One region of the Halalkalibacter sp. HAAS-P013 genome, then DNA from elsewhere that is predicted to be linked to it. Evidence: predicted binding sites of a transcription regulator. Region 1 holds the regulator's gene; the other holds the start of a gene.
The links. The regulator NrdR, encoded in region 1, represses ribonucleotide reductase genes. The targets are predictions, from matches to a motif close to AACACNATATATNGTGTT.
Positions count from the first base shown of each region.

Region 2: the regulator NrdR is predicted to act here: its motif matches at 1,759-1,776, upstream of AC1FXP_RS17080 (vitamin B12-dependent ribonucleotide reductase).

Region 1 is NZ_JBWQTU010000005.1:135,559-150,952, forward strand. It holds gene pnpS (two-component system histidine kinase PnpS) at 1-335, shown strand, start outside; gene hflK (FtsH protease activity modulator HflK) at 740-1,690, shown strand; gene hflC (protease modulator HflC) at 1,690-2,625, shown strand; gene polA (DNA polymerase I) at 2,735-5,359, shown strand; gene mutM (DNA-formamidopyrimidine glycosylase) at 5,374-6,198, shown strand; gene ytaF (sporulation membrane protein YtaF) at 6,263-6,898, shown strand; gene coaE (dephospho-CoA kinase) at 6,975-7,568, shown strand; gene AC1FXP_RS09025 (glyceraldehyde-3-phosphate dehydrogenase) at 7,770-8,804, shown strand; gene nrdR (transcriptional regulator NrdR) at 9,369-9,827, shown strand; gene AC1FXP_RS09035 (replication initiation and membrane attachment family protein) at 9,900-11,354, shown strand; gene dnaI (primosomal protein DnaI) at 11,358-12,284, shown strand; gene mqnC (cyclic dehypoxanthinyl futalosine synthase) at 12,380-13,492, shown strand; gene ytxC (putative sporulation protein YtxC) at 13,790-14,650, shown strand; T-box leader at 14,748-14,992, shown strand; gene thrS (threonine--tRNA ligase) at 15,049-15,394, shown strand, end outside.
Region 2 is NZ_JBWQTU010000013.1:15,880-31,273, forward strand. It holds gene AC1FXP_RS17070 (lipoate--protein ligase family protein) at 1-582, shown strand, start outside; gene dat (D-amino-acid transaminase) at 632-1,471, opposite strand; gene AC1FXP_RS17080 (vitamin B12-dependent ribonucleotide reductase) at 1,933-4,488, shown strand; gene splB (spore photoproduct lyase) at 4,643-5,668, shown strand; gene mntR (transcriptional regulator MntR) at 5,825-6,250, shown strand; gene AC1FXP_RS17095 (patatin-like phospholipase family protein) at 6,345-7,241, shown strand; gene AC1FXP_RS17100 (SA1362 family protein) at 7,790-8,197, opposite strand; gene AC1FXP_RS17105 (YqhR family membrane protein) at 8,667-9,161, shown strand; gene AC1FXP_RS17110 (M24 family metallopeptidase) at 9,256-10,326, shown strand; gene efp (elongation factor P) at 10,448-11,005, shown strand; gene AC1FXP_RS17120 (YqhV family protein) at 11,200-11,481, shown strand; gene spoIIIAA (stage III sporulation protein AA) at 11,499-12,431, shown strand; gene spoIIIAB (stage III sporulation protein SpoIIIAB) at 12,428-12,940, shown strand; gene spoIIIAC (stage III sporulation protein AC) at 12,956-13,162, shown strand; gene spoIIIAD (stage III sporulation protein AD) at 13,177-13,566, shown strand; gene spoIIIAE (stage III sporulation protein AE) at 13,602-14,777, shown strand; gene spoIIIAF (stage III sporulation protein AF) at 14,959-15,394, shown strand, end outside.

The sequences.
Region 1 (15,394 bases):
GTATAAAACAAATTGCTATAAATGTAATAAATAATGGCATTATGTACACTCCAGTTTCGGGATCGATCAACATTTTAATGAAAGGAAATGAAGAAACGATTACATTAGAAATTACTGATACAGGTGTTGGAATAAGTGAGAAGGATCTTCCTAGAATCTTTGAGCGGTTCTACCGGGTAGATCGAGCGCGAAGCCGGAATTCTGGGGGCACTGGCTTGGGACTTGCTATTGTCAAACACTTAGTAGAAGCACACCAAGGCAAAATAGTTGTAAATAGTGTGGTTGGAAAAGGAACTACTTTCACGATTACTTTTAACCGGTATCGAGCTGAGTAGTTTGTATTAGAAAAACAACTTAAGATGTTAGTCAGAACAAAAGAGTGTCACAAGAGAAGCGTCTCTTGATGACACTCTTTTTACAAAATATTTACATTGTCGTAAAACAACCTTAACTAAATTTATCTATAATTAAAGGGAACGGTTTTCATCACTGCTTGGCAAGCTATTACATCTTGCTAATAGTTCAACCCTTTGATTGACATGAGCGCCCCCCTTTGTGCTCATGTCTTTTTTTATTGGTAAATGAATGTTGAAGCTTTTCCGGTAAAAAGACCCAAATAGCATGAATTTTGTACTATAATGAAAAAGAGTGAGATTCTTTAAAAAAAAATTGAAACCGATTTATTTAAAGAATCGTATAAAGAGTATAAAAACAAGAACATCAAGGAAGGAATGATAAGATGACGGTTAAGCAATTACTGGTTGGCTTTGGATCTTGCGTTGGTGTCGCAATACTAGCCCTTTTTCTTGCTACTGGTTGGTACATAGTCGACGAATCGGAACAAGCAGCATTAATTACTTTTGGAAAAGTAGATGAAACGATTACGGAGCCAGGTTTAAAATTTAAAATGCCATGGCCGATACAAAGAGTTGAGATTTTATCGAGAGGAACTTATAACCTTCAAGTAGGCTATAAGGAAGAAGATGGAGAAGTGGTAGAATTCACTCGGGAAGCGAAGATGATTACGGGTGATGAAAACATTCTCTTTGCTGATCTGGCTGTTCAATGGCGAATAATAGATCCTGAGCAATATTTGTATAGCGCGGTTGATGCCAGAGAGGTTTTGTATAATGCGACGTCATCTGCCTTACGTACAGTTATTGGAAGCACAACGATTGATGAAGTCCTGACTGATCAAAGACCGGAAGTAGAGGCACGGGTTTTTGAAAATTTAATTGAGTTATTAGAAATCTATCAAATTGGTGTAAGTATACAAGATGTAAAACTTCAAGATGTAGAACTTCCAACTGAAGACGTTCGTCGTGCTTTTATAGAGGTAACGGATGCTCGGGAGGAACGTCTGACAAAAATTAATGAAGCAACAAGATACCGCAACCAACAAATCAATGAAGTCGAAGGGGAAAAAGATGCTATTATCTCTCGTGCAGAGGGAACAAGAGCAGAAAGAATTGAACGGGCCCGTGGAGACGTGGCAAGATTTGACGCTCTTTATAACGAGTATCTTGTCAATCCGGAGGTAACAAGGCAACGTCTTGTTCTAGAAACCCTTGAAAATGTGTTACCAAATACAGAGATTTATATTATGGACAGCAATAGTGATACGGTAAGTTACTTACCAATCAGGCCACTAGAGCGGGGACAAAGTTCTGCTGAAGGAGGGAGTAACTAATGAGTGATGAGAACATTGTCGATTTAAATGAACGTCGTCCAAGTGATGAGTGGAGAAAGTACGCAAAGCTTGGAGCGATCGCTATTATTTTAATTGCGATTTTAGCAACGATCATTAGTAATCTTTTTATTGTAGAACAAGGGGAATATAAAGTAGTTCGTCAGTTTGGTGAAGTTGTCAGGATTGAAGATCAACCTGGACTTAGTTATAAAATTCCATTTATCCAATCGGTTTCAACTCTACCCAAATATCAATTAATTTATGACATCCCACCAGCTGAAATTAATACGAGAGATCAAAAACGAGTACTAGCCGATCATTATGCAGTATGGAGAATTGAAAATCCACAGCTAATGATCTCAAATACGGTCACACAGGAACGTGCGGAAGCCATTATGGGTGAGTTAATCTTCTCAGCGATTCGAGCAGAATTAGGACAATTAGAGTTTGATGAGATTATTAATGAAGAAGAAACGTCCCAACGAGGGAGTTTTAATGAACTTGTACGTGATCGTGTCAATGAAGCACTTGAGCGGAATCAATACGGGATTAAATTAACAGACGTTCGAATGAAACGAACAGATCTTCCAGAAGAGAATGAAGAAGCTGTATATAGCCGGATGATTTCTGAGCGTCATGCGACTGCACAAGAATATTTATCACAAGGGGATGCAGAAGCGAACCGGATTCAATCGAACACAGACCGAGAAGTAACAGAAATTCTTGCAACTGCCAATGCCGATGCAAATGAAATTGTCGGGGAAGGGGAAGCAGAGGCTGCAAGTATCTACAATGAATCATTTGGCCGGGACACAGAGTTTTATCAGTTGTATCGTACGCTTGAGTCGTATGAGAAAACAATTGGTGATGAAACAGTCATTGTCTTGCCGTCTAACTCTCCTTATGCTCGTATTTTGATGGGCTTTACAGAGTAATTGTTCAAGAGAGTACCAAAAAGTCAAAACCGGACTTTTTGGTACTCTCTTTTTTCGTGTGCTACAATAACTATATGAAAAAACTGGTTTTTAAGAGAGGGGCATTTAGTTGAAAAAGCTCGTATTAATAGATGGAAATAGCATTGCTTATCGTGCTTTTTTTGCACTGCCATTATTGAATAATGATAAAGGTGTATTTACGAATGCAGTGTATGGTTTTACAACGATGTTATTAAAGATTATTGAAGAAGAAAAACCGACGCATATGCTAGTGGCGTTTGATGCTGGCAAAACAACGTTTCGCCATAAAACATTTGATGAATACAAAGGCGGGCGTCAAAAAACGCCGCCGGAGTTATCGGAACAGTTTCATCTCGTCAGGGAAATGCTTGATGCTTTTAACATTTCTCGTTATGAAGTTGAAAACTATGAAGCTGATGATATCATCGGTACGCTTGCTAAAGATGCATCAAACAAAGACTTTGAAGTGAAGGTATATTCTGGAGATAAGGATTTGCTTCAGCTCGTCTCTGATAAAGTGACGGTTGTGTTAACAAAGAAGGGGATTACTAATGTTGAAGCATATGATGAAGCCCTTATCGCTGAGAAGTATGGGATTAGTCCGAAGCAAATTATCGACATGAAAGGACTTATGGGAGATAGTTCTGATAATATCCCTGGTGTTCCAGGTGTCGGTGAAAAAACGGCATTAAAGCTGTTAAAAGAATTCGGTTCAGTTGAAAAGGTACTTGATTCGATCGATCAAATCTCTGGAAAGAAAATGAAAGAAAAACTAGAAGAGAATCGTGAGCAAGCGTTAATGAGTAAAGAGCTTGCTACCATTTTTGTAGATGTTCCTTTTGAAACACAATTAGATGACCTTAGTTTTGGTGAGTATGATAAGCAAAATGTAGTCAAATTAATGAAGGAACTAGAGTTTACATCGCTTGTGTCGAAATTTGATACAGACGGTGCTGTGGAAGAAGAATTGGAAGATATTACATATGAAGTGTTAGATGAGGTAACTGAAGAGTACTTGACAGAAGAAGCAGCTCTTGTTGTTGAAGTGTTAAGTGAAAACTATCATCAAGCAACTATTGAAGGATTTGCATTTGTTAATGAAAAAGGTCGCTTTTTTATAAATACAGAACAAGCTTTAAATTCTCAAGCGTTTGTTGATTGGTTAAAAGATGATACGACAAAGATTACAGTATTTGATGCAAAACGAGCCGTCGTTGCTCTAGGTTGGAAAGGGGTACTTTTAAACGGGGTAACGTTTGATTTACAAATGGCTTCTTATTTATTAGATCCGTCATTGTCGTCACATGAAATAAGCGATGTAGCTAAGCGCAAAGCAAAAGGACAAGTACAGGAAGATGAAGTGGTGTATGGTAAAGGAGCGAAACAAAAAGTTCCAGACCAAGCACAGCTCGCCGAACATTTAGTTCGAAAAGCCGATGCGCTGTATCAACTCCAACCTATCTTGGAACAAGAGTTAATAGAAAATGAGCAAGAAAAGTTGTTCAGAGAGCTTGAAACGCCACTTTCGATTATTTTAGGACACATGGAAACAACGGGGGTGAAAGTAGATAAGGAACAACTTGAGCAGATGGGGGAAGATTTAAATCGACGCTTGAGAGAATTGGAAGAGAAGATTCATGAGCTTGCCGGTAGTTCTTTTAATATCAATTCCCCTAAACAATTAGGAGAAGTGTTGTTTGAAAAGTTAGGTCTTCCTCCAATTAAGAAAACAAAAACTGGATACTCAACTTCTGCAGATGTATTGGAAAAATTAGCTGAGGATCATGAAATCGTTGAACATATTTTGCACTACAGGCAGTTAGGGAAATTGAATTCAACATATATTGAAGGTTTATTAAAAGTAACAAAGGCTGAAACGAATAAAATTCATACTCGCTATAACCAAGCCTTAACACAGACTGGGCGTTTAAGTTCTACTGATCCGAACTTACAAAATATCCCGATTCGATTGGAAGAAGGTCGTAAAATTCGAAAGGCTTTTATCCCATCAGAGACGGGTTGGAAAATACTAGCAGCCGATTATTCGCAAATTGAATTACGGGTACTAGCCCATATTTCTGGCGATGAAAAGTTAATAGAAGCCTTTTTGTCTGACATGGATATCCATATGAAAACGGCGATGGATGTGTTCCATGTAAGCGAGGACCAAGTTACGGCGAATATGCGTAGAAGTGCCAAAGCAGTTAACTTTGGGATCGTGTACGGTATAAGTGATTTTGGCTTATCACAAAGTCTTGGGATTACGAGAAAAGAGGCCGGGCAATTTATTGACCGTTATTTAGCGAGTTATCCAAAAGTAAAAGAATATATGGATAACACGATTGAAGAAGCTCGGGAAAAAGGGTATGTGTCTACCTTATTGCAACGTAGACGCTACTTAGCTGACATTACAAGTCGCAATTTTAATAAACGGAGTTTCGCTGAGCGAACGGCGATGAATACACCAATTCAAGGAACAGCTGCTGATATTATAAAAAGGGCAATGGTCGATATGGCAGAGCGCCTTGAAGCAGAAAATTTACAAAGTCGTATGCTGTTACAAGTTCATGATGAACTGATTTTTGAAGTCCCTCAGAATGAGATGGAAATCATGATGAAGCTAGTACCAGAAGTAATGGAGGAAACGGTTAACTTAGATGTTCCTCTTAAGGCTGATGTCTCTTATGGTGAAACCTGGTATGATGCGAAATAAGGAGAGGACATAGTATGCCTGAATTACCTGAGGTGGAAACAGTAAGTCGAACCTTACGTCAATTGGTCATTGGAAAAACCATTGCCGCTGTTGATGTATTGTGGGCCAATATAATAAAAAAACCCGATGATGTGGAACAATTTAAACTTCACTTAATAGGGCAGACGATTCATGAGGTTAATCGGCGCGGGAAATTCCTGTTATTTGTACTAGATGATCTAACGATGGTTTCACATCTTCGGATGGAGGGGCGTTATGGTCTTTTTCAAAAAGAAGAAGAGCTTACGCCACATACCCACGTGATTTTTTCTTTCACAGATGGTACTCAGTTGCGCTATCAAGATGTACGTAAATTTGGAACAATGCATATTTTTGAAAAAGGAACGGAAGAGAAAACAATGCCGTTATCTCAGTTAGGAGTAGAGCCTTTTTCTTCGAAATTCACCGTAGATCTGATGGAACGCTCCTTTAAGAACACGACGAGGAATATTAAAGTCGTCTTATTAGACCAGAAAACAGTCGTTGGTCTGGGAAATATCTATGTCGATGAAGCTTTGTTTAAAGCGGGAATTCATCCTGAACGTAAGGCTTCTTCTCTTTCAAATACTGAACTAACACGTTTGCATGATGCCATTATTACGACGTTACAAGAAGCTGTTGATTTAGGAGGTAGTTCGATAAAATCGTATGTAAATGGACAAGGTGAGATGGGAATGTTTCAACAACAACTTACTGTCTATGGACGTAAAGGTGAACCATGTGTGCAATGTGGGGCAGAGATAACGAAGAATGTTGTTGGTGGTAGGGGTACGCACTTCTGCATAAACTGTCAAAAATAAAGTACCATTGGATAGGCTCTTGCCATATACTATCGTATGTTTTAAATGGAAGGGGCTTATCAATATGGTTGAGATTCTCTCCTTATTAGCTATTGCTCTGGCTGTAAGTCTTGACAGCTTTGGAGTTGGTTTAACATATGGACTCCGGAAAATGAAGTTGCCTTGGAAGTCACTCCTTTTTATCGCGGGTTGTTCAGCAACCTCCATTTTGATCGCCATGTTTTTTGGGACAGTGATACAGACTTATTTGTCCCCCCGCGTTGCTGAATCGATCGGTGGAGCTATTCTCATTTTGATTGGTGCTTGGGCATTGTACCAAGTATACAGACCCGCTACAAATACGGTGAAGACAAAAGGTGACGAAGTAATACTTAATTTCGAAATAAAAGTATTAGGTGTAGTCATCCGTATTTTACGTAAGCCAATGGTAGCAGACTTCGACAATTCGGGGACCATTACAGGAAGAGAGGCATTGCTGCTTGGGATTGCTCTTTCTCTAGATGCATTTGGTGCCGGAATAGGAGCTGCTTTAATTGGTTTTTCACCAGTTTGGATGGCAATTGCTGTAGCAACAATGAGTGCTTTATTTGTTACATTGGGTATGAAAAGCGGCAATCGTTTTGCTGACTCTGTCTGGATGAAAAAATTCTCATTTATCCCTGGTCTTTTACTTATTTTAATTGGGGTATTCAGCCTATAGGAGTTTAATATCAACTGATACGTTCGCTCTAAAATGTATCTTTTTGGAGCGAACGAGTATGAAGGAGAGTTGGCGAATGTTAATAGGGTTAACTGGGGGGATTGCTAGCGGGAAGTCAACTGTAAGTGCGATCATACAGTCAAAAGGCATCCCTGTCATTGACGCAGATCAAATTTCGCGTGAAGTTGTAGAGCCTGGAACGGAGGCTCTACAATTAATTAGCGAGCATTTTGGACAAAGTGTTATAAATGAAGACGGTACGTTGGCTAGAAAGAAGCTGGGGGAAATTATATTTGAGCATCCAGAAGAACGGAAAATATTGAATCAAATTGTTCATCCAGCTGTAAGGAATCGTATGAATGAATTAAAGGAGAGGTATGTTGAAGAAGGTGAAAAAACCATTGTATTCGATATCCCACTTTTATTTGAAAGCGACTTGTTTCATTTAGTGGATAAAGTATTGCTTGTCTATGTTGATGAAGAGACTCAGCTTAAGAGGCTGATGGAACGAGATATGGCTGGAGAAAAGGGTGCTAAACTTAGGATTGCTTCACAAATGCCATTACAAAAAAAGCGAGAACGAGCAGATGCTATCATTGATAATTCCTTTACTGTGGAAGAAACAAGACGGCAATTAGAGAAGATTTTAGACGAATGGACAGTGTCATGAATAAGGCTGTCACAAAGGTTAAAGAAGGGCACATCAAAAGGAAAATCACCCTTTTTCAGTGCCCTCAAAGAATGGACCTTTGTGACAGCCTTTTTTTATTTTTTATTATTTTAATAATGTCCCTTTATGTTTTAATATGTTATACTAATTGTAAGAAAAATAGCGTTGAGTATAACCTTATTATAAGGAGGAGTTATTCTAATGAAGAAGAAAGTGGCGATAAATGGTTTTGGTCGTATAGGGAGAATGGTATTTAGAAAGGCAATGAATGAGAAAAAAGTAGAGGTTGTAGCGATAAATGCTAGTTACCCTGCGGAAACGTTAGCTCATTTAATAAAGTATGACACGATTCATGGTAAATATAACTTATCAGTAGAAGCAAAAGAAAATGCATTAGTAGTAGATGGAAAAGAGATAAGACTTCTGCAATCGCGTGATCCAAGAGATCTTCCTTGGGCAAAGCTAGGAGTTGATATTGTTATTGAGGCAACAGGGAAGTTTAAAACACAAGAAACAGCTGGTTATCATTTAGAAGCAGGAGCGAAAAAAGTGTTAATTACAGCCCCAGGAAAAGATGAAGATATCACCATCGTAATGGGTGTAAATGAACGTGATTACATCAATGAAGAACACCATATTATTTCTAATGCATCATGTACGACAAATTGCTTGGCTCCGGTTGCCAAAGTTCTTGATGAAGAGTTTGGAATTGAAAGCGGGCTTATGACAACAGTTCATGCTTATACAAATGACCAGAAGAATATCGACAACCCGCATAAAGATTTAAGAAGGGCTAGAGCGTGCGGGCAATCAATTATTCCAACATCGACAGGAGCAGCAAAAGCACTCGCTAAGGTTCTTCCTCAATTAGAAGGAAAATTAAATGGAATGGCGTTACGTGTGCCTACACCAAACGTTTCACTTGTCGATTTAGTCGTAAATGTAAAGAGGGATGTAACAGTTGAGGAAGTAAATCATGCACTTGAAACCGCTTCTAAAAACTCATTAAAAGGAATTTTAGGATTTACAAATGATCCACTTGTTTCTGTAGACTTTAATGGGGATGAGCAATCATCTATTATTGATGGATTATCAACAATGGTTATGAATGACAGACAAATAAAAGTCCTTGCTTGGTATGATAATGAGTGGGGATATTCATGCCGCGTCGTTGATTTAATGAATCTTGTTGCACAAAAATTAAATGAAACAAGTCAAATTCACTCAGCTTCGTAAATATTAGCTAAAGAGGTACCTTGAGAGGGGGTTCTAACCTGATTAAGGTATCTTTTTTGTGCTTTTTTACTTGAAGATAAATGATAGCAGGATGTTTTGCTCACTCCTTTTATCCAAATGGAATGGAATAGTGTTTATCTTTTGTGATACCAAAAAAAATTGTTGTTCATCACAGTTTGATTGCTGATGTTCAAGGGGAGCAAAAGAAAGTGGATCTTTAATTCTTTCCTAAATATAGGGAATCATAAATTTTTACATGAACTGTTGCATTTAAATTGGAAAAAAAGTATGCTGTTTTTCTGTGAACTGCAATTACAGCATAAAGAGGTTGACTCAAAAATGAAGCTTTCTAATCCTTGGTTCTTAACTGTTATGTTAACTAACTAGGTTTAGATGTTAACTAGAGTCAACCTCTTTTTAGTATTTTACTTTCGTATCTGTCTTTGTGTTATGATATACCTATGTAATAAGAGTTCTTGTCAGATTTCTACTTTTTCTATATCATAAAATAAAGATACTTTAACTCAAACGACTGAGTACGATACGGAAAGTGGAGATGATTAAATGCTATGTCCTGCTTGTCATCACAATGGAACTCGGGTACTGGATTCAAGGCCAAGTCATGAAGGACGGTCCATTCGTCGTCGAAGAGAATGTGAGGAATGTAGTCATCGGTTTACGACGTTTGAAATGGTCGAGGAAATTCCGCTGATTGTCGTAAAAAAAGATGGAACACGACAAGAGTTTTCCCGAGAGAAGATTTTAAGGGGATTAATACGAGCTTGTGAAAAGCGACCTGTTTCATTGGATACTCTTGAAAAAATTGTTAATGGTGTAGAAAGAGAACTTAGAGGCTTTGGGAAAAATGAAGTAAACAGTCATGACGTAGGTGAACTTGTCATGGAAAGACTCGCAGATATTGATGATGTTGCCTATGTTCGATTTGCTTCGGTTTACCGTCAATTTAAGGATATTAATGTATTTATAAAGGAACTAACAGAGTTAATGAATAAGAGTGAATAATAGAGCTTAAGCGTAATCGCTACAAGCTCTTTTTACGTGAGGAGCTCTTTGTATGTTTTTGGGGGTGAGAGAATGACATGGCATTGGAAAGAATTATTGCCAGTTGATCGATTTTCTGTGCGGACAAGCAATTTTATAACAGAGATGGACAAACTTACACTAACATTGCTATATCAACCACTAACCGGTGCTTTAGCTCATAGCCTATACTTGACATTGCTATCACAATTAGAGAAGGATCAGTATCGGAGCAATGAGTTGACGCACAGACAATTGATGATGTTATTAGGTGTCTCACTCGAAGTTATATACGAAGAACGAAAGAAGCTTGAAGGAATTGGCCTATTAAAAACCTATAAGCGTAAGGATGAGGATGGCGGGGCAACGTATTTATATGAGTTACAGCCTCCTATGACGCCGAAACAATTTTTTGAAAATGATGTGTTAAGCGTCTATCTCTTTAATCGGCTTGGTAAATCGCATTATCGTACGCTTCGGGATCGTTTTACATTAGATAAGATTGACCACGATCAATATACGGAAATGACCTATGCGTTTGATGAAGTATTTGTCTCATTGCATCACTCTGAAATGGTCTCAAATCTTCAATCTGAGACTGGCAATGCTTTGAAAATGGAAAAAGGTAAAGAACTCCTCTCTATAAATGATCAAAACGAAATGATTTTCACTCAATTTGACTTTGATTTACTGGAAAAAAGTTTATCGACTTTTCTTGTGCCAGAAGAGATTTTAACTAGTGAAGTGAGAAAAACGATTAGTAGGCTAGCCTTCGTTTATAAAATTGAACCGCTTGAAATGAGTAGTATCGTACAGCAAGCCCTTCTTCATGATGAGAAATTAGACTTGCTTGAGCTAAGGAAAAAGGCACAAGAATGGTACAAAGTTGAACATGGCAATGAACCACCGGGAATAGGCATGCAAAAGCAGCCGATGAATCAACAAACGATGGCAGGGAAAGAGCCACAGACAGAAGAAGAACGAGCCATAAAGTTTTATGAAACGACATCTCCATTGGAACTCCTTGAAATTCGTTCCGACGGTGGGAAAGTAGCAGCTGCTGATGTGAAAATTATTGAATCGTTAATTCTGGACCACCAGTTGCTCCCTGGAGTAGCTAATGTTCTACTGGATTTCATGTTATATAGTCACGATATGAAGTTGTCTAAAGCACTAATTGATAAAGTAGCTGGTCATTGGTCTAGAAAGAAAGTTAAAAATGTAAAAGAAGCCATGCAACTTGCCTTATTAGAGCAACGAAAAGCAAATGAGGCGAGTTCTCAGAAAATGACTCAGGCTCAAGCTAAGAACCGAAGCGGTCAACGAAAACAACCGAAAAAGCGAGATAAACTACCTAAATGGTTGGTTGCAGATAAAGAAAAGCAAGAACAATCGACCACGGAGTCAAAAGCAAATGAGAAACCCAATCGCAAAAATGAAGATGAACAGAGTTTTGAACAAATGCTAGAGAAATTAAGAAAAAGCCAAACACAGAAAGGAGGGAAATAAGGTATGGAATCTATTCAATCGGCTTTAAAACAATGGACGAAAGACAAGAACTTGGAACAAAGATTAGAGAATGCTAGGAAATCATTACTTGCTGATCCATTTGTGAAAAATGCGCTCGAGAAAATCCCGGCTACCGATGATGCTATCGACCAAGGCTTAATTAAGCTTTATGAGTTTAAAAATGAACGTTATAACTGTGAGAATTGTCCGGGTTTAGCAGCCTGTCCTAATATGATGCAAGGCTATCAACCAGAAATTATTTTTGCGCGTAAAGCGATCGATTTGGAGTATCATTCTTGTTCTTTAAAGAAACAAGCAGAAAGTGCAAAGAAACAACGTCAACTAATGAAATCACTTTATGTTCCAAAAGATATATTAACTGCGACATTCGATGAACTAGATCTTGATCGAGATCGAGCAGAGGCGAGCCGAAAAGCATTAGAGTTTGTTGTAAATGCAAGACCAGGTGAAGATGGACAAGGTCTTTATTTTTACGGACGTTTTGGTGTAGGAAAAACTCATCTTATGGGTGCTATAGCAAATGAACTTCGGGAAAGGGAAATTGAGTCATTTATTGTTTATACGCCAGACTTCTTTCGTGAAATGAAACAATCAATTGGAGATGGTACGTTCCAAGAGAAGCTAGATATGGTGAAAAGAGCTCAAGTACTTATTCTTGATGATATTGGAGCAGAAACAATCTCGGGATGGATTCGAGATGATGTGTTGGGGGCGATTTTGCAGCATCGAATGCTTGAAAATTTACCTACATTATTCACCTCGAATTATGACTACGATGAACTTGAGGAGCATTTAGCCTACTCTGAGCGTGGTGGAATTGAAGAATTAAAAGCAAAACGAATTATGGAAAGAGTCAAGCACTTTACGACATTTGTAAGGGTTGAAGGAGCGAATCGTCGTGCTAGATAATGAAGTTTCTTCCAATAGCTGCGTCTTCACTTTGCGCATGGATGTAACTATGGTAGGATAACAGTATCCTATATTGAGAGATTCGGAGGTACAACATGAGCATTGATGCTATATTAGAACGTGCCGTGAATGGTGAAAGATTGTCGATGGAAGATGTGGTTGCTCTTTATGAGAGTGATGAAGTCGAAAAAATGGGAGAGGCTGCCAATCAAATTATGTTGAAATGGCACCCAGAACCAGTGACAACTTTTGTAATTGGACGCAATGTTAATTATACAAATTTTTGTGATACGTATTGTCGTTTTTGTGCTTTTTATCGTGCTCCAGGGCATAAAGAAGGATATGTTCTTGAAGATGAAGAAATTTTCAAGAAGATACAAGAAACGCTAGATGTTGATGGGACAGAAATCCTCATGCAAGGTGGCACGAATCCTGATCTGACACTTAGTTATTATACTGACCTATTACGTGAGATTAAAAGACGTTATCCGACTATTTGGATGCATTCTTTTTCACCTGCAGAGATTTGGAAGATTGCTGAAGTATCAGATTTGTCGGTTGAGGATGTTTTACGTGAGTTACACGAAGCTGGGCTAGACAGTATGCCGGGCGGTGGGGCTGAAATCTTAACAGAGGAAACTCGTCTGCGTGTTAGTCGATTGAAGATTACGTCGGAGCAATGGATTGAGGCAATGAAAGCTTCAAAGCGTGTCGGTATGCACGGCTCAGCTACGATGGTTATTGGGTTTGGTGAATCGTTTGAAGAGCGTGCTTTACATCTTCAACGAATTCGCGATGCGCAAGATGAAACCGAATGTTTCACAGCCTTTATTTCGTGGTTATTCCAACCGGAGAATACAGGAATGTATAAAACGAAAAAGCTAACCTCGCGCGACTATTTAAAAAATGTTGCGATCTCAAGACTTTTTCTAGATAACATTCCAAACTTCCAATCATCTTGGGTAACGATGGGACCGGAGGTAGGAAAGTTGTCACTTCAATACGGTTGTAATGATTTTGGAAGTACAATGATGGAAGAAAATGTTGTTTCTGCAGCAGGGACGACTCATAAAGTAAATACAAATGAAATTCTTCGATTAATTCGCGAAGCTGGGAAAATTCCAGCCCAACGTGATACAAAATACAATGTTTTACGTGTGTTTGATGATAAGGAAACAGCAGCAAAAGATTTTATTATGCAAAACTAAAGAGAGAGGAGTAACAAAGGCCACTGAAAAAGGTGTGGTTTTTTACCTTTTTCAATGGCCTTGAGTAACATCTTTCTTTAGTTAGCATTGCTTATAAGGACCGACCATTGTGTCAGGTTCTTTTTTGTCGTTTAGATGAGCATCTTAAGTTATTCGTTTTAATACTCCTTCATATGAAAATGCAATTTCTAATCATGTTTTTCTAATCTCAACATAGGATGAAAGTAGAGCCTGTCTGAAGACGAAAAAGATGATGTTCACATAGAGGTGTTCGTTATATGTAAGGGGGAGTAAGCGTTGATAGCAATCCATTTTGAAGAAAGCTATGATTGCAAGCAGCTGTATAGTCAGCTGACAGCGTATATCCAAAAGTACGCTGAGTACGGCTTAGGTGGAGCTGTGAGAGCAGAAGGTGAAGATACGATTATTCTCAACTATGAACACAAACATATCGATTTTTATGATTCGTTCCATCCTCTGCTAGCTTCTGTGTTAACCGATTATGTCATTAGTACAAAGGAAGATGAGTGGCTATTAGATATCATTGAAACAATGTTCTACTTTCATGATGAGGAGGAACAGGAACAAATCCTCACAATTGCTCGATCGATTCTAGAAGGTGATCGCAACGATCTCCCACAGATGAAAACGTTTTTTAATCGAAGAGAGTTTATTTATCAAGCATTCTCTAATCATTTGGAAGAGGATACGACTTTTTATTATGAACCATTTCTTACATTTCGATTAAGAGAATATGGGGAAATCTTAATTGACTGTGTGGAGATGGCTATTGATGAGTATATGCTTGAGCAAGAATACCAAAATATGATTGAAGACTACCGGCAGTTCGTCCAATTCAAGCGTCCGAAGTTAGAGATGGTTTACATTGTTCATGATGAAACATTCACGTTCTATGATGAACATTTTCGTAGAATGACACGAGAAGAATTGCTGTTCCATCTTCAGGACGATCTAGTTTTTGAACAAGAGGTAGATATAGAAGATATGGTTATTAGTCCTTTAGTAAGCATGGTGCCAAGACTTGTTCATGTATTCTCAGATGATCCTGACCATGGAGTGATTTTATCAATTCAAGCAATTTTTCAGGAACGTATGAAGCTTTATCCGTTAAAAGCATATGATAAAGAATGGAGTTAACTTTTGAAAATAAAATAGAGCGGTTGCGCTATTTTTTGATTGCCACTTGATTTTCTAAACAAGGCTCCCTATAATACTACATATCACAGTCTAACATGTAAGAGTCTTGATGAGGACATGAGGCGTTGTATCGGTTTTCAGAGAGGGAAGCATTTGCTGAGAGCTTCCTAACTAGAATAACGTTCTTACCACCTCTGAACTGCGGCAGGGAAACACACAAGTGGAATATCTGGCGCCGGTAACAACCGTTATTTTGTATCTTGAGGAGATTGATTTTGTTTTCTTGTGAAAATAAGACGATCTCGAACAAGGGTGGAACCACGAACTACACTCGTCCCTTCTATATGGAGGGATGGGTGTTTTTTTATTTTATTTAGATTAAGAAGGAGTGGACAAGAATGGCCGATGTTAAGATTACGTTTCCAGATGGTGCAGTCAAGGAGTTTCCAAGTGGAACGACGACAGAAGATATTGCAGCGTCGATTAGTCCGGGGTTAAAAAAGAAGGCAATTGCCGGAAAATTGAATGATACATTACTTGATTTACGTATGCCAATTACGGAAGATGGGGAAATTGCCATTGTGACACCTGATTCTGAAGAGGCGCTTGAAATCGTTCGTCATAGTACAGCTCATGTAATGGCTCAAGCGATCAAACGTCTATACAAAAACGTGAAGTTAGGTGTAGGCCCTGTTATTGAAGGTGGCTTCTATTATGATATCGATTCAGAAGAGTCACTGACGC
Region 2 (15,394 bases), on a different contig from region 1:
GATAAGGAATTAACTTATAGTGTAATCGTTTCAGAGGAACATCCAGAGATGCCAAAGACGGTAACAGAAGCATATCGTGTCATTTCTGAAGGGATTTTGGAAGGCTTTAAAGATGTTGGACTTGATGCATACTTCTCGATTCCGAGAACGGATGAGGAGAAAAGCGCCCTCAAAAACCCACGGTCTGCGGTCTGTTTTGATGCACCGTCTTGGTATGAACTTGTTGTAGAGGGCAGAAAAGTGGCTGGAAGTGCACAAACAAGGCAAAAAGGTGTCATCTTACAGCATGGTTCGATCATTTTAGATATCGATGAAGATAAGCTTTTTGACTTATTTAACTATTCGAGTGAACGGTTACGTGAACGAATGCAAAAGAATTTTAAAAATAAAGCGGTCGCTATCAATGCGTTAAGAAGCGAACCTTTAACGATGGAAGAAGCAAAGTTTGCGTTTAAGAGAGGATTTGAAAAGGGTTTAAACATTGAATTAGAGCCATACAGGTTATCGGAAGAGGAAGAAGAAATCGTTAAGCAAATTGCAAGAGATCGATACGAGCAAGATGATTGGAATTTTAGAAAATAAGTCAAAAGGACCTGTCTTAAAATGAGACAAGTCCTTTTATTGTTGCATACTATGCTTTTGGCAGGAGCTCTTTGAATTTAGCTTGAAGGTCTTTCGTTACAGGGCCAATAGGAAAGGAGGTCCTTAATTGGCCATAGACCGATTTGATTGGGGTAATTTCTACTGAAGAGCTAGAAATGAATGCTTCGTCTGCATGCTCTAATACTTCGACAGGAAATGCTTCTTCTACAACCGGATAATTGTGTTTTTGAGCTAATTCAATGATTAATTGTCTTGTTATCCCATTTAAAATTAGGTTGGTTGCCGGATGTGTGTATAACACTTTATCTTTAATAAGAAAAAGGTTAGAAGATGAGCCTTCAGTAATCGTTCCGTTCCGATGAAGAATCGCTTCTTGGCAGTTATGATCGGCAGCTTCACGTTTAACCATTACATTTCCTAATAAATTAATCGTTTTAATGTCACAGCGTAGCCAACGAATATCATCTGTTAGCCAAACATCGATGCCGTTTCTCTGTGAGTCTTCAATGTTTTGAACAGGCTGAGTAAATGCTGTGAACACAGGTGTCGATTCTCTTGAATACAAGTGGTTACGTGGTTCAACTCCACGCGTTACTTGAAAATAAACAAGGCCATTTTGCAGTGAGTTTTTTTCGATTAACGTTGTGATGAATTCTGTAATTTGTTCTTTCGAGTATGGCAGCTTGATGTCTAATTTACTAGAGCTTTGAACAAGCCGATTTAAATGGAGATCCATAGCAAATGGTTGATCTTCATATACTTTTACGACTTCATAAATGCCATCACCAAAATAATATCCACGATCGTCAAAATGTATCAGTGCATCTTTTTTAAGGAGAAGTTTGTCATTTTGTATTATGTATTCCATTTTTGATTCCTCCAACTATTTATAATTTCAATATATTGATTGGAAATTAACTACATGTATGCATCAAGAATAACATAATTAAGCCAACCATCTATTAAAAATTTTGTCAAACATTTTGTATTTAGCGTAGAACAGTGATGAAATAAGCCATTGAAAAAGTCTTTGTTATAGCAAGAGACAAATTCGTTCAAAATGTCGAAAAAAAGCGGATAACATTCTCGTAAACTCGTAAATCCTTCTTTTTATTACCCATTTCAAAGTTGACAAAATAAATAAAAATGGATTTAGGCACAATATATGGTGTGTAGAAAATAAATTTGAGCACAATATATTGAATCTAGTGGCAATCTTGTGGTAAGCTTACCCAAGAATATCGTACATGGACAAACACAACAGAATTAAAGTTTAACTAGATATACTAGTAAAATATAGATTTCCATGTGAAAGAGGAGGAGACGCGAATGGCAATGACGATGTCAAATGTTATGCGCCTAAATACGGAAAGATTAAATGAGGATATTGAGCAATTTTCGCAAGTGCATCCAATTACAAGCGATATGCATATTACTCAAAAAGGCGTATCAAGACTCGTAATGTTAGACCGTTACACGTTTAAAGATACAGAGAAGAAAACACTTAGAGAAGGGGATTTCGTAGTCTTAACAGTAAAAGATGACCCTAAGTTTCCTGCACGTGGATATGGATTTGTGATGGAGCTTGACTGCGTAAAAAATCATGCAAAGGTACTCGTTGATGAAGAGTTCCGGGGAGTTCTTGAAGGTGACGAAGCAGAAACGGGGATCGTATCTCGTTCACTCGATACAATTGAGAAACCTCTTGAAATTTATTATGAGCAAATTGCAAAGCGAAATGCGACAGGACTTGCATCAGTTGAAACTACATTGGAAAAACGTCAAGAAGCGTTCGAGCAATTTTATGAGCAGCTTGTTTCCATGAACTTCATTCCAGCAGGTCGTGTTTTGTATGGTGCTGGAGCGGAAACGGATGTTACGTACTTCAACTGTTATGTCATGCCATACGTTCAAGATTCACGCGAAGGAATTTCTGAACACCGTAAGCAAGTGATGGAAATTATGAGTCGTGGTGGAGGTGTGGGTACGAACGGTTCAACATTACGCCCGCGCAATACACTAGCTCGTGGAGTGAATGGCAAGTCATCTGGATCGGTTTCATGGCTTGATGATATTGCAAAACTAACGCATCTTGTCGAACAAGGTGGGTCAAGACGTGGAGCTCAAATGATCATGCTTTCTGATTGGCATCCTGATATTTTAGAATTCATCATTTCTAAAATGCAAAACCCGCGCATTTTGCGTTTCTTGTTGGAAAATACAGAAGATGAGCATATTCAAAAGCTCGTAAAGAACAAGCTTTCTTTTACACCTTTAACGGCGGTTGAAGAGTCAATGTACCAAGGAATCGTTAATTATAAAACGATTGCAGGTCTTGGTGGATTTGATCCGAAAGTTATTGAGGATGCAGAAGAAAAGTTACGCATAGGCGGAACATACTCAGTCAATAATGCTGAATTTTTAACAGGTGCTAATATTTCGGTATGTTTAACGAAAGAATTTATGGAAGCTGTTGAAAAGGATGAAGAATACGCCCTTCGTTTCCCAGATGTAGAAAATTACAATGAAGATGAAATGTCTGCTTATAACGAAAAATGGCATGAAGCCGGCGATGTTCGTGAATGGGAAGAATTAGGTTACGGTGTTAGAACATACCGTATTATTAAAGCGAAGGAACTTTGGAATCTTATAAATATTTGCGCAACTTATAGTGCAGAGCCAGGAATCTTCTTTATCGATAATGCGAATGATAAAACAAATGCAAAGGCATATGGACAAAAAGTAGTTGCGACGAATCCATGTGGAGAGCAACCTTTAGCTCCCTATTCTGTATGTAACTTAGCAGCGATTAACTTAGCGGAAATGGCAAATAAAGAAACAAAAGAAGTGGACTTTGACAAGTTAAAGAAAACGGTCGAAGTCGGTGTCCGCATGCAAGACAATGTTATTGATGCAACTCCATACTTCTTAGAACAAAACACAAAACAAGCTAAAGGTGAGCGTCGTGTTGGTTTAGGAGTTATGGGTCTTCATGATTTACTTATTTATTGTGAATCAGTATACGGCTCTGAAGAAGGGAACGATCTTGTTGATCGAGTGTTTGAGACGATTGCGACTTCAGCTTATCGTACAAGCATTGAACTTGCTAAAGAAAAAGGAAGCTTCCCATTCTTAGTAGGTGATACGGTTGAAGAAACAATGCAGCTTCGTACTGCATTTATTAATACAGGTTATATGACATCCATGCCAGAGGATATTCGTGAAGGGATTTTAGAGCATGGGATCCGTAATTCGCATTTGCTTACGGTTGCGCCAACAGGTAGTACGGGAACAATGGTCGGAGTATCAACTGGGCTTGAGCCTTACTTTTCATTCTCTTACTTCCGTAGTGGCCGTCTAGGTAAGTTTATCGAAGTGAAAGCAGGCATCGTGGAAGAGTATTTACAAGCAAATCCAGGTGCTGATGAAAATCAATTACCTGAATGGTTTATCTCGACAATGGAGTTACCACCAGAAGCTCATGCTGATGTTCAATGTATCATTCAACGCTGGGTTGATAGTTCATTATCAAAAACGGTTAATGCTCCGCGTGGATATACAGTAGAACAAGTACAAGCTGTTTATGAGCGCTTGTATCGTGGTGGTGCTAAAGGTGGAACGGTATATGTTGATGGAAGTCGTGATGCGCAAGTTCTATCTTTAAAAGCAGAAGAAAATCGTTTTGATGACGAAAAAGAGACAAAATCAGAATCAAATAAAAAAGTTGTATTAATTGACACAATCTCTGAAGTAAGATCAACAAATGTGACAATCGGATCAGAAGTTGGCAATACGTGTCCAGTTTGTCGTGAAGGACAAGTTGAAGATCTTGGTGGTTGTAACACTTGTACAAGTTGTGGTGCCCAGTTAAAGTGTGGTCTTTAAGATAAACAAATTTATTGCCAGGGGCTATTCCAAAAGGTCAAAATCAGACCTTTTGGAATAGCCCCTTTTTCTAGTAACTGGAAGGCTGAATCCTCCTAATATGCACACTCTATAGATGCTTATTAAAAAAGTAATAAACAGAGGTGCATATTACATGAAGGCGTTTGAACCACAACTTGTTTATATAGAACCAGGGGCACTTGAGTACCCGCTAGGTCGTGAGTTGAAAGAAAAATTTGAAAAAAAGGGTGTAGAGATAAGGGAGACAACATCTCATAATCAGGTTCGAAATATTCCAGGGGAAAATGAACTACAGCAATATAGAAATGCAAAATCCACCCTTGTTATCGGTGTAAGGAAGACATTAAAATTTGATACGTCAAAGCCTTCAGCCGAATATGCACTACCGCTTGCAACAGGGTGCATGGGACATTGCCATTACTGTTACTTACAAACGACTCTCGGAAACAAACCCTATATTCGTACGTATGTGAATTTAGAAGAGATATTTGATGCTGCTGATCAATATATAAAGGAAAGAGAACCAGATATTACCAGGTTTGAAGCCGCATGTACATCTGATGTTGTAGGGATTGATCATTTAACTCATTCCCTAAAGAAGACGATTGAGCATATAGGACAGACCGATTTAGGGCGATTACGATTTGTAACGAAGTATCATCATGTCGATCATTTACTCGGTGCGAAACACAATGGAAATACGAGGTTTCGCTTTAGTGTAAACTCAGATCATGTAATTAAAAAGTTTGAGCCCGGGACTTCATCGTTTTTAGAGCGCATTGAAGCCGCTGGAAAAGTAGCAAAAGCTGATTATCCTTTGGGCTTTATCGTAGCCCCATTAATTTTGCATGAAAATTGGAAAGAAGGCTATTACGAGTTGTTTGAGCGATTAGAAGCTATCTTGCCGCTTTATGCGAAAAAGGATTTAACGTTTGAATTGATTCAACATCGTTTTACAAAGACAGCAAAGAATATTATTCAAAAACGGTATCCGAAATCGAAACTCGAAATGAATGAGGAAGAAAGAAAATACAAGTGGGGGAGATACGGTCGTGGGAAGTACGTCTACAAAGATGAACAAGCTGGAGACTTAAAAGATACGATACAGTCATATATTGATAAATTCTTCCCAGAAGCAAAAATGGAATACTTCACATAAACTTTGTTAACTCATTGTCCTCGTCCTACATTCTGTTGTAAAATAAGAGTGTTGCACACTTTTTATATAAATAGAATAGGTTTATAATACAGGGCTGTATTGTACACCGTATATGTCAGACGATTTTTATGTTTGACAAAAAATGGAGGGGACCTTATGCCAACACCTAGTATGGAAGATTATTTAGAACGAATATATATGTTAATTGAGGAGAAAGGATATGCTCGAGTCTCCGATATTGCAGAGGCATTAGAAGTCCATCCGTCTTCGGTGACAAAGATGGTTCAAAAATTAGATAAAAGTGAATACTTAATATATGAACGATACCGAGGGTTAGTACTAACAGCAAAAGGAAAGAAAATCGGAAAGCGTTTAGTGTACCGTCATGAGTTATTAGAAGATTTTATGCGACTAATTGGTGTCAATGATTCTCATGTTTATCAAGATGTAGAAGGAATTGAACATCATTTAAGCTGGGATGCGATTGATCGTATCGGTGATCTTGTTCAATACTTCCAAGAAAAAGAGACAAGAGTTAACGAATTAAGAGATGTCCAGAAAAGAAATGAGGAAGAAGAATAAGAGAGAACATTCGCAATTATTGCGGATGTTTTTTATTTTTTTAGGTAGTCCTTCCTGCCTTTACACATAGAGTTGAAGGAGGAGGCGATTTCTGATGAAAGTTGATGGCGTATTTGCTGGTGGAGGAGTAAAAGCCTTCGCATTTATTGGGGCCCTCCAAGTTATGGAGGAGAAAGGTTATGAATTTAACCGAGTTGCTGGAACGAGTGCGGGATCCATCATAGCAGCACTTATTAAAGTAGGCTACAGCAGCGAAGAGATTTTTCAACTGCTTGATGAATTAGATATTGAATCCTTTAAGGATGAGCGTATGTCATTCCTTCCATTTACATTAACAAAATGGTTACACTTGTATTATCGTCTTGGCTTGTATAAAGGCAATGCTTTAGAAGATTGGCTGAGGACAGTGTTAGAAGCAAAAGGAGTAAAGACGTTTGGCGATTTACCTCAAGGGTCATTAAGAATTATTGCTTCCGATTTAACGAAAGGAAAGTTGCTCGTGTTACCTGATGATTTAAATAAGTATGGGGTCATACCAGAAAAATTCCCGGTATCTCGAGCTGTTCGAATGAGTTGTAGCATTCCCTATTTTTTTGAACCAGTAAAGATTTATGATCGAGGGAGTGGAGGGAAAGCATCCTATATTGTGGATGGGGGATTGCTCAGCAACTTTCCAATGTGGCTGTTTATGGATGGGAACCCTAAAAAATGGAGGCGACCAGTTATTGGCTTTCAATTAAAGCCTGAATTAAGTGAAATACCACCTAAAAAAATCAATAATGCAGTAACAATGTACCGAGCTTTATTTGAGACTATGGCATCAGCACATGATATAAAATATATTGACGAAGAACATGCCCGAAACATCGTTTTTATACCAGTCCTAAACGTTAAAGCAACAGACTTTGAATTATCAGAAGAACAGAAAGAAAAACTCATCGTCTTAGGAAGAGAAGAAACAAATCACTTTTTAAAAAAATGGAGTTATTGAAGAGTATCATAAAAAAGGGGCGAACTTCCCCTTTTTTATGATACTCGAAGCAATGAGCGAAGCCGCCGTAAAAGGTTTTAAGCCTTTTGAGCGACCTTCTCAAAAGGCGCACGGCGAGCGGAGCCGTTGCAACCATGTACGCGCTATTTATGTATAAAAAAGGGGCGAACTTCCCCTTTTTTATGATACTCGAAGCAATGAGCGAAGCCGCCGTAAAAGGTTTTAAGCCTTTTGAGCGACCTTCTCAAAAGGCGCACGGCGAGTGGAGCCGTTGCAACCATGTACGCGCTATTTATGTATAAAAAAGGGGCGAACTTCGAGGGCACTGAGAAAGTCCTTTTTAGCAGATTCGAGGAAGGAGCAATGGCTCCACACGTTGCGCGCCTGTTATGAGAAAACCGCTCATAGCAGGCTTTAAGACAAAGCAACGGTTCCGCTCATTGCTTAAAGGCCACTGAAAAAGGTCAAAAACGTACCTTTTTCAGTGGCCTCCGAACTTCCCCTTTTTTATGATACTCGAAGCAATGAGTAAAAAAAGAAACGAGCGCTTAAAAAAACGCTCGTTTCTTTTTCTTGTTTTTCTTACCTTCTATTACAGTTAAATTATGACCTTCTCTACGATTTTTAGGGCGAGTAGTTTTTTTCTTTTCAGTCATCATGTTCGTAGTTTTTGGTTTGAAAGCAGCCGTTGGAGCGGGAGAAGACGGACGTTGTGTGCTCGTTCGTTTTGCTTTGCGAAGCTGCGCTCGACTTGGGCCTGTTTGTGACGGGAAAAGAGGTGTGCCGTATTTACGAGACATATACCATCGATAGCCTAGAAAAAAAACAGCTACAAACCCTGCTATCATCAAGATCCTTGTTAGGAAGCCAAGAGGATTAAAGATTAGCTCGTAACCGAGTCCTATAAAAGCGAAGAAAAGAACAACGGGTATGATGTACTTCATGATCGAACGCATTTGTCTACACCTCCAATAGAATTGACGATCAAAGGCTACGCAATTTCTGTAATCACGCTGATGTTTTTGAGGACATCGCACATGATCTAACAGTGAAAGGTAAGATTTGCTCGTATAGATTTTTATTTATACTTACGCCTAAAAGGGCGGATGAAAGGAGTGAAATTAAATTAAAATAACAGAGTATCTAGGTTAATCAACCATTTCTTAGTATACAAGCTATAGTGATTACGTAAACAAGTTCAAGGAGCTTGCCCACTGTAAACGTGAATATATGTGGAAAGATTGTTACATTAATTTATTCTACATTTGATAGATAAAATCCTCTATAATAACAACTTCGTCAGCAATAGTTACAAAAAAATGCTTTTCGTTACATTATACCCAAAATAAGTAGTCTTCATTCTAGTTGGACAATATAAATTTTATGACTTTTCAACTTTATTATCGGACATACTATTGGGTGGAGGTGGTTAGTGTGGAAAAACAGTATGTCGAAAGAAACAAAAAGGAAGAACAAATGTCGTATGCAACGAAAGTTGTGTTAATTGGACTATTTGGGGGGCTTATTTGGTCACTTATTGGTTATTTTGCTTTCTATTTTAATTTTATTAGAGTTGGTCCAGCTCTTGCGTTAATGCCATTTGTCGTTGGAGATTGGAAAGATACGTATATTGGTCAATTAGTTGGGGTAGCAATGATATCAGTGCTGTCAATTGGTGTAGCGTTTTTATATAGATTAACATTACAAAAATTTAACAAATTGTGGATTAGCATTGGGTTTGGTCTTGCTCTTTGGGTGTTGGTATTTATCTTATTAAATCCGATTTTTCCCGGGCTTAAATCGGTGAATAACCTCGATATGAATACGATTATAACTTCCATTTGTTTGTATGCTTTGTACGGTGCTTTTATTGGATACTCCATATCCTATGAATATGCAGAACAGCACCGAAGTGATTAGGCTTTCTCCTCATATGTGCTTTGTTTACCTTCTGTATATGCTACAATAGTTTTTAGTGTAGCGGGCACAATATAGTTAGAAAGAAGGAGAAAATATGAATCGAATTCAGGCGTTGCGTTCCAAGCTTGTCGAACAACAAATTGACGGATTATTAGTCACAAGTAGCTACAATAGGCAGTACTTGACTCAGTTTACAGGGACTGCTGGTGTTGCAATTGTTTCAATGCAAAAAGCGATATTTATTACTGATTTTCGTTATATGGAACAAGCAAAAGAACAAGCAAAAGACTTTGAAATTGTTCAACATACTGGGCCGATTTTTGAAGAAGTAGCGAAACAAATTGAAGAACTTGGGTTGAATAAATTAGGGTTTGAACAATCACACCTTACATATGAAGCACATCAAATTTATACTAAACAAATGAATGGAATTGAATTAGTTCCTGTCTCAGGAATGGTTGAAGATATAAGACTTATAAAAAATGAGCAGGAAATTCAATTGATACAAGATGCAGCAAATATTGCTGATGCAGCATTTGAGCATATTACGACATTTATTCGTCCAGGAATTACAGAGTTAGACGTAGCAAACGAATTAGAATTTTTTATGAGAAAACAAGGGGCGGCTAGTTCATCCTTTGATATTATTGTCGCATCAGGTTATCGTTCAGCCCTGCCGCATGGAGTGGCGAGTGACAAGATAATTGAAAAAGGAGAGCTTGTTACATTAGATTTTGGTGCTTATTATAAAGGGTATTGTTCAGATATTACGCGAACAGTTGCAGTTGGGGACGTGAGTGATGAATTAAAAGACATATACAATACTGTCCTTCAAGCACAACTTCGTGGAATGGATGGAATTAAACCAGGGTTAACTGGAAAAGAAGCTGATGCACTAACAAGAGATTATATTACAGAAAAAGGGTATGGTCAGTATTTTGGACATTCAACGGGACATGGCCTTGGAATGGAAGTTCATGAGGGTCCATCGCTCTCTATGAAATCAAGTACTGTACTTAAGCAAGGTATGGTTGTTACTGTTGAACCAGGAATTTACATTGCCGGAGTGGGTGGAACGAGAATTGAAGACGATACACTAATCACACAAGATGGAAACCGTTCCTTCACTCATTCTCCAAAAGAATTAATTATAGTAGGAGAGTAGTGAAATGAATTCATAAAAGTTTCTTTCCTTAAATAAGGAAAGAAACTTTTTCCAAGCTGTGGTATAGTAAGGATTGTGACTGAACGTCCAAGTATTGGATGAAAGATGGAGGAATATAACAATGATTTCTGTAAATGATTTTAAAACAGGTTTAACAATTGAAGTTGATAACGGGATTTGGCAAGTTATGGAGTTTCAACATGTAAAGCCAGGTAAAGGAGCCGCTTTCGTACGTTCTAAATTACGTAACCTTCGTACTGGATCTGTACAAGAAAAGACGTTCCGTGCTGGTGAAAAAGTATCGAAAGCACACATTGAAAATCGTCGTATGGCTTATCTATATGCTAGTGGAGATATGCATACGTTCATGGATAATGAATCATATGAGCAAATCGAATTGCCGACAGCTCAAATTGAACGTGAACTTAAATTCTTAAAAGAAAATATGGTTGTTCAAATCATGACTTATCAAGGTGAGACACTTGGAGTAGAAGTACCGAATACAGTTGAACTTGAAGTGACAGAAACCGAACCAGGAATTAAAGGAGACACAGCTTCAGGTGGGACGAAGCCGGCTACTCTAGAAACTGGGTTAACGGTACAAGTTCCATTCTTTATTAATCAAGGTGATGTACTAATTATTGATACGAGAAATAGTGCATATGTTTCACGTGCATAATAGGTCAAATGATGAGGCTGTCTTAAAGGTCAAAACCTTTTTAAGACAGCCTCTTTCTTTTTATTCATCCACCACAATAATAAAGTGAAATTAAATATAAAAGAAGGACGAGCACTTAAGCTCGTCTTTTTTTGTTCTGAATAAGTGCCTTCTCTCATAAGGTTGTACAAAGCGATTATTGTTGAGGTGGAAGAATGAAAACTTGGTTCTACACAATAGAAATGACTCTGCTAGTAATGGTGGGTTTACGAGTGATTTCTGGCCTAATTGAATTAACGGTAGCTGGTTTGATCCTAAAGTTTAATAGCATTGAAAAAGCTGTAGCACTAAATGCAATGCTCGCCATTATTGGTCCAACAATTTTTATAACTTCTATTGCGTTAGGACTTATAGGGATGTCAGACAAATTATCGTTATCGAAATTTCTATTTATAGGAGCAGGGGTCGCACTAATCTTAATCGGTATTAGAAAGTAGAGGGAGTTGAAGGGGAAATGTTACCAGATATAGCATCCATTTTACCAGAGAATATTCGAATAGTGATCAATCGCTTACAATCAAACGTTGCACAAAATGTTGAAGAAATTCGCCTTCGTGTTGGCAGACCTCTTGAAGTTGTTTCAGGAGGGCGTCCTTATTATCCACAAACCAATGAGCGTCATTATATTGTAAAAGCAGAGGACGCCAAATACTTATTAAATCAGCTAAGTCAATATTCTATGTATGCATTTGAAGAAGAGTTACGTCGAGGGTTTATCACTATCGCCGGAGGACACAGAGTAGGACTTGCAGGCAAGGTAGTACTTGATCGCGGTTATGTCAAAACGATACGAGATATAAGTTCTTTTAATATTCGAATTGCAAGACAAACGATTGGTGTCGCTGAACGGTTAGTATCGCATCTGTATGATCAGAGCTGGTTAAATACAATATTTATCGGACCACCACAATCAGGGAAAACAACTATGCTTCGTGATGTTGCAAGGTTAATAAGTAAAGGAATGCCTAGTTGCAACATTGCCCCCTTAAAAGTTGGCATTGTAGATGAACGATCAGAGATTGCTGCGAGTATGAAAGGCATTCCACAACTAGAGCTAGGGTCGAGAGTTGATGTACTTGATGGATGTCCAAAGGCAGAAGGCATGATGATGTTAATACGTTCAATGAGTCCTGATGTGATTATCGTCGATGAAATAGGTAGAGACGAAGATGTCATTGCTGTACAGGAAGCCCTGCATGCTGGAGTAAAAGTAATGACAACTGCTCATGGCTATTCGTTAGAGGACGTTGAACAAAGGCCTGGCCTAAAGAAATTGGTCGAGCTTGGAGTATTTGAACGAAGTGTTGAGCTAACAAGGACGACAAGAGCCGGTGTCATCAAGCGGATTCGTAATCAAAAAAGGAAAGATGTGGTGACTGTAACGTGAAGTTATTCGGCGCTATTATCATCATACTTGCCACAACATGGATCGGGTTTGAGGGCGCCAAACGGCTAAGCGAAAGGCCAAAGCAGCTAAGACAGCTAAAAGTAGCTATCCAATCTCTAGAAGCAGAAATCATGTATGGATTAACACCGCTTGCTGAGGCGAGTGAGCATATAGCAAAACAAATGCCATCACCAATTTCGCAATTCTTTGAGCAGTTTGCCTACAGACTGCAAAATAAACAAGAAACTGCTTTTGAAGCATGGGAAGAAAGCTTAAACGAAACATGGGGACAAACCTCAATGCTTGATAGTGAGAAAGAAGTGATGATGCAGTTTGGTGCAACCCTTGGTCAGCATGACCGAGAGCAACAACAAAAGCAGATCAAATTAACACTTTCTCATCTTGAGCGTGAAGAACAAGAGGCAAAAGAGCGCCAACATCGATATGAACGAATGATTAAAAGTTTAGGGTTCTTGACTGGATTGCTGATTGTCATATTGATGTTGTAAGGAGGAGGAGAGGTTGTGGTGTATGATGTTAACACCATTTTTCAAATAGCAGGAATTGGAATTGTGGTTGCAATGATTCACACAGTCCTGAAGCAAATGGGAAAGGAAGATTGGGCTCATTGGGTTACCCTTATAGGATTTGTCGTCGTACTCTACATGGTAGCAACAATTGTTGATGATTTGTTTCAGAAAATAAAAGGGGTCTTCCTGTTTCAAGGGTAGGGAGGTGAGTTGCGATTGATATTATCCAAATTGTCGGGTTAGGACTTATCGCAACCTTCCTAGCCCTTGTCGTTAAAGAACAAAAGCCAATATTTGCTTTTATGCTAACAGTTTTTGTTGGTGTTCTGATTTTTCTATTTCTTATAGATGAAATTGCTAAAATCATCAAAATGCTTGAAGGAATTGCCGAGCAAGCTAACATGAATATGATGTATTTGCAAACAATTTTAAAAATAATTGGGATCGCCTATATAGCAGAATTCGGTTCACAAATTGCAAAGGATGCAGGACAAGCTGCTATTGCTTCAAAAATTGAACTGGCTGGGAAGATATTGATCTTAGTTATGGCAATACCAATCTTAACAGCAGTGATTGAAATGGTTCTTTCTCTTTTACCATCGTAACGAGTAGTGTATGGATTGGGGGGACAAGCGTGAACATACGGTTCATCGTTCAAGGAATCATCGTAGTTACAGTCTTATTATTATTTGCACCAATCAGCTCAGCTGAAACTGGACCGTTGGACGAACAGGGATTTGTTGAACAACAAATGGAACAATTGCAACTAGATGAGATCAGGGCCTATTGGGAAGAGATATCAACAGAGTACGGAGGGTTTCTTCCGGAAAGTCAAAAAGGAACATTCATGGAGTTTGTTCGAGGGGACAAGCAATTTTCAATGAAAGAATGGGGAATGGGGCTTGTCCGTTATTTATTGCATGAATTGCTAGTGAACGGAAAGTTATTAGGTTCACTTATTCTCCTAACTGTTTTTTGTATGATTTTACAGTCTCTGCAAAATGCATTTGAACAACAGACCGTTAGCAAAGTAGCTTATGCCATTACCTATATGGTGCTAATGATTATTGCGCTAAACAGTTTTAAGGTAGCGATCTCTTATGCTCAAGATGCCATTGGTAGCATGGTCCACTTTATGATTGCTATGCTTCCACTTTTGTTAGCGATGATGGCGGCCATTGGAAATATAACATCAGCAGCGTTGTTTCATCCACTTATCATTTTCTTAGTTAACACGAGCGGGCTTTTAATTCAGCATGTCGTGTTGCCGCTGCTCTTTTTGTCAACAGTACTAAGCATTGTCAGCACGCTTACAGATCATTATAAAGTAACCAAACTAGCTAACTTTCTTAGAAATCTAGCAATAGGGACATTAGGGGTATTCTTAACCATTTTCTTAGGAGTCATTTCAGTTCAAGGTGCAGCTACTGCTGTAGCAGATGGAATTACAGTCAGAACCGCAAAGTTTATTGCAGGGAATCTAGTACCGGTAATTGGGAGGATGTTCACAGATGCAGCAGATACGGTGTTGAGTGCATCGCTATTACTTAAAAATACAATTGGAATTGCAGGTCTAGGAATACTCTTAATGTTATGTGCCTTCCCAGCGATAAAAGTATTATCATTAGCAATTATTTTCAACTTGTCAGCAGCTGTCCTCCAACCATTAGGAGGAGGACCGATCATCGAGTGCTTATCAATTATTGGAAAAGCAGTCATCTTTGTATTCGCAGCAATGGCAGTCGTCTGCCTCATGTTTTTCCTAGCCATCACCATCATGGTCGCAGCAGGAAACTTGTCGCTTATGATTAGATGAGTTAAGGAAAAAAGGCCGATCTTGCCTTTTTTCCTTAACTCAAAGCGATGAGCGCAGCCGCCGTAATGTTTTAAGCTTTTTAGGAGTGGGTTTCTCCTAAAAGACGCACGGAGAGCGGAGCCACCGCAACACGTCTCTTAAAGAAAAGAGGGTGATTTTACCCTAGAAAGGAGAGAAAACCTTGGGATTTTTGACAGAATGGCTGACGAATATCATTCTACTAATCTTACTAGCAACGATCTTAGAACTGATGCTACCAAATTCCAATATGCAAAGGTACGTCAAAATGGTAGTAGGCTTGCTATTACTTGTCGTGATGCTTCAACCTTTATTAAGTATATTTACTGAGGATGTTGATGAATGGCTGTTTTCCTTGTCTAATGAGGTCGAGCAAACAGAAAGATCAATAAATGAAACAATAAATTTACAAAAAAGAGATATAGAGTCAGGTGTACGTGCATATACCTTAGAACAGGTGGCTGTCCAATTGGAGAGACAAGTAGCAGGAGCATTAAAAGATCAACATTCACTTTCAATCAAAAGTGTAAAAATTGATCTTGATGGTGACTTGAATTCAACAGTGGATGAAGAGCAGATAGTCGAACAAATAAAAGCAA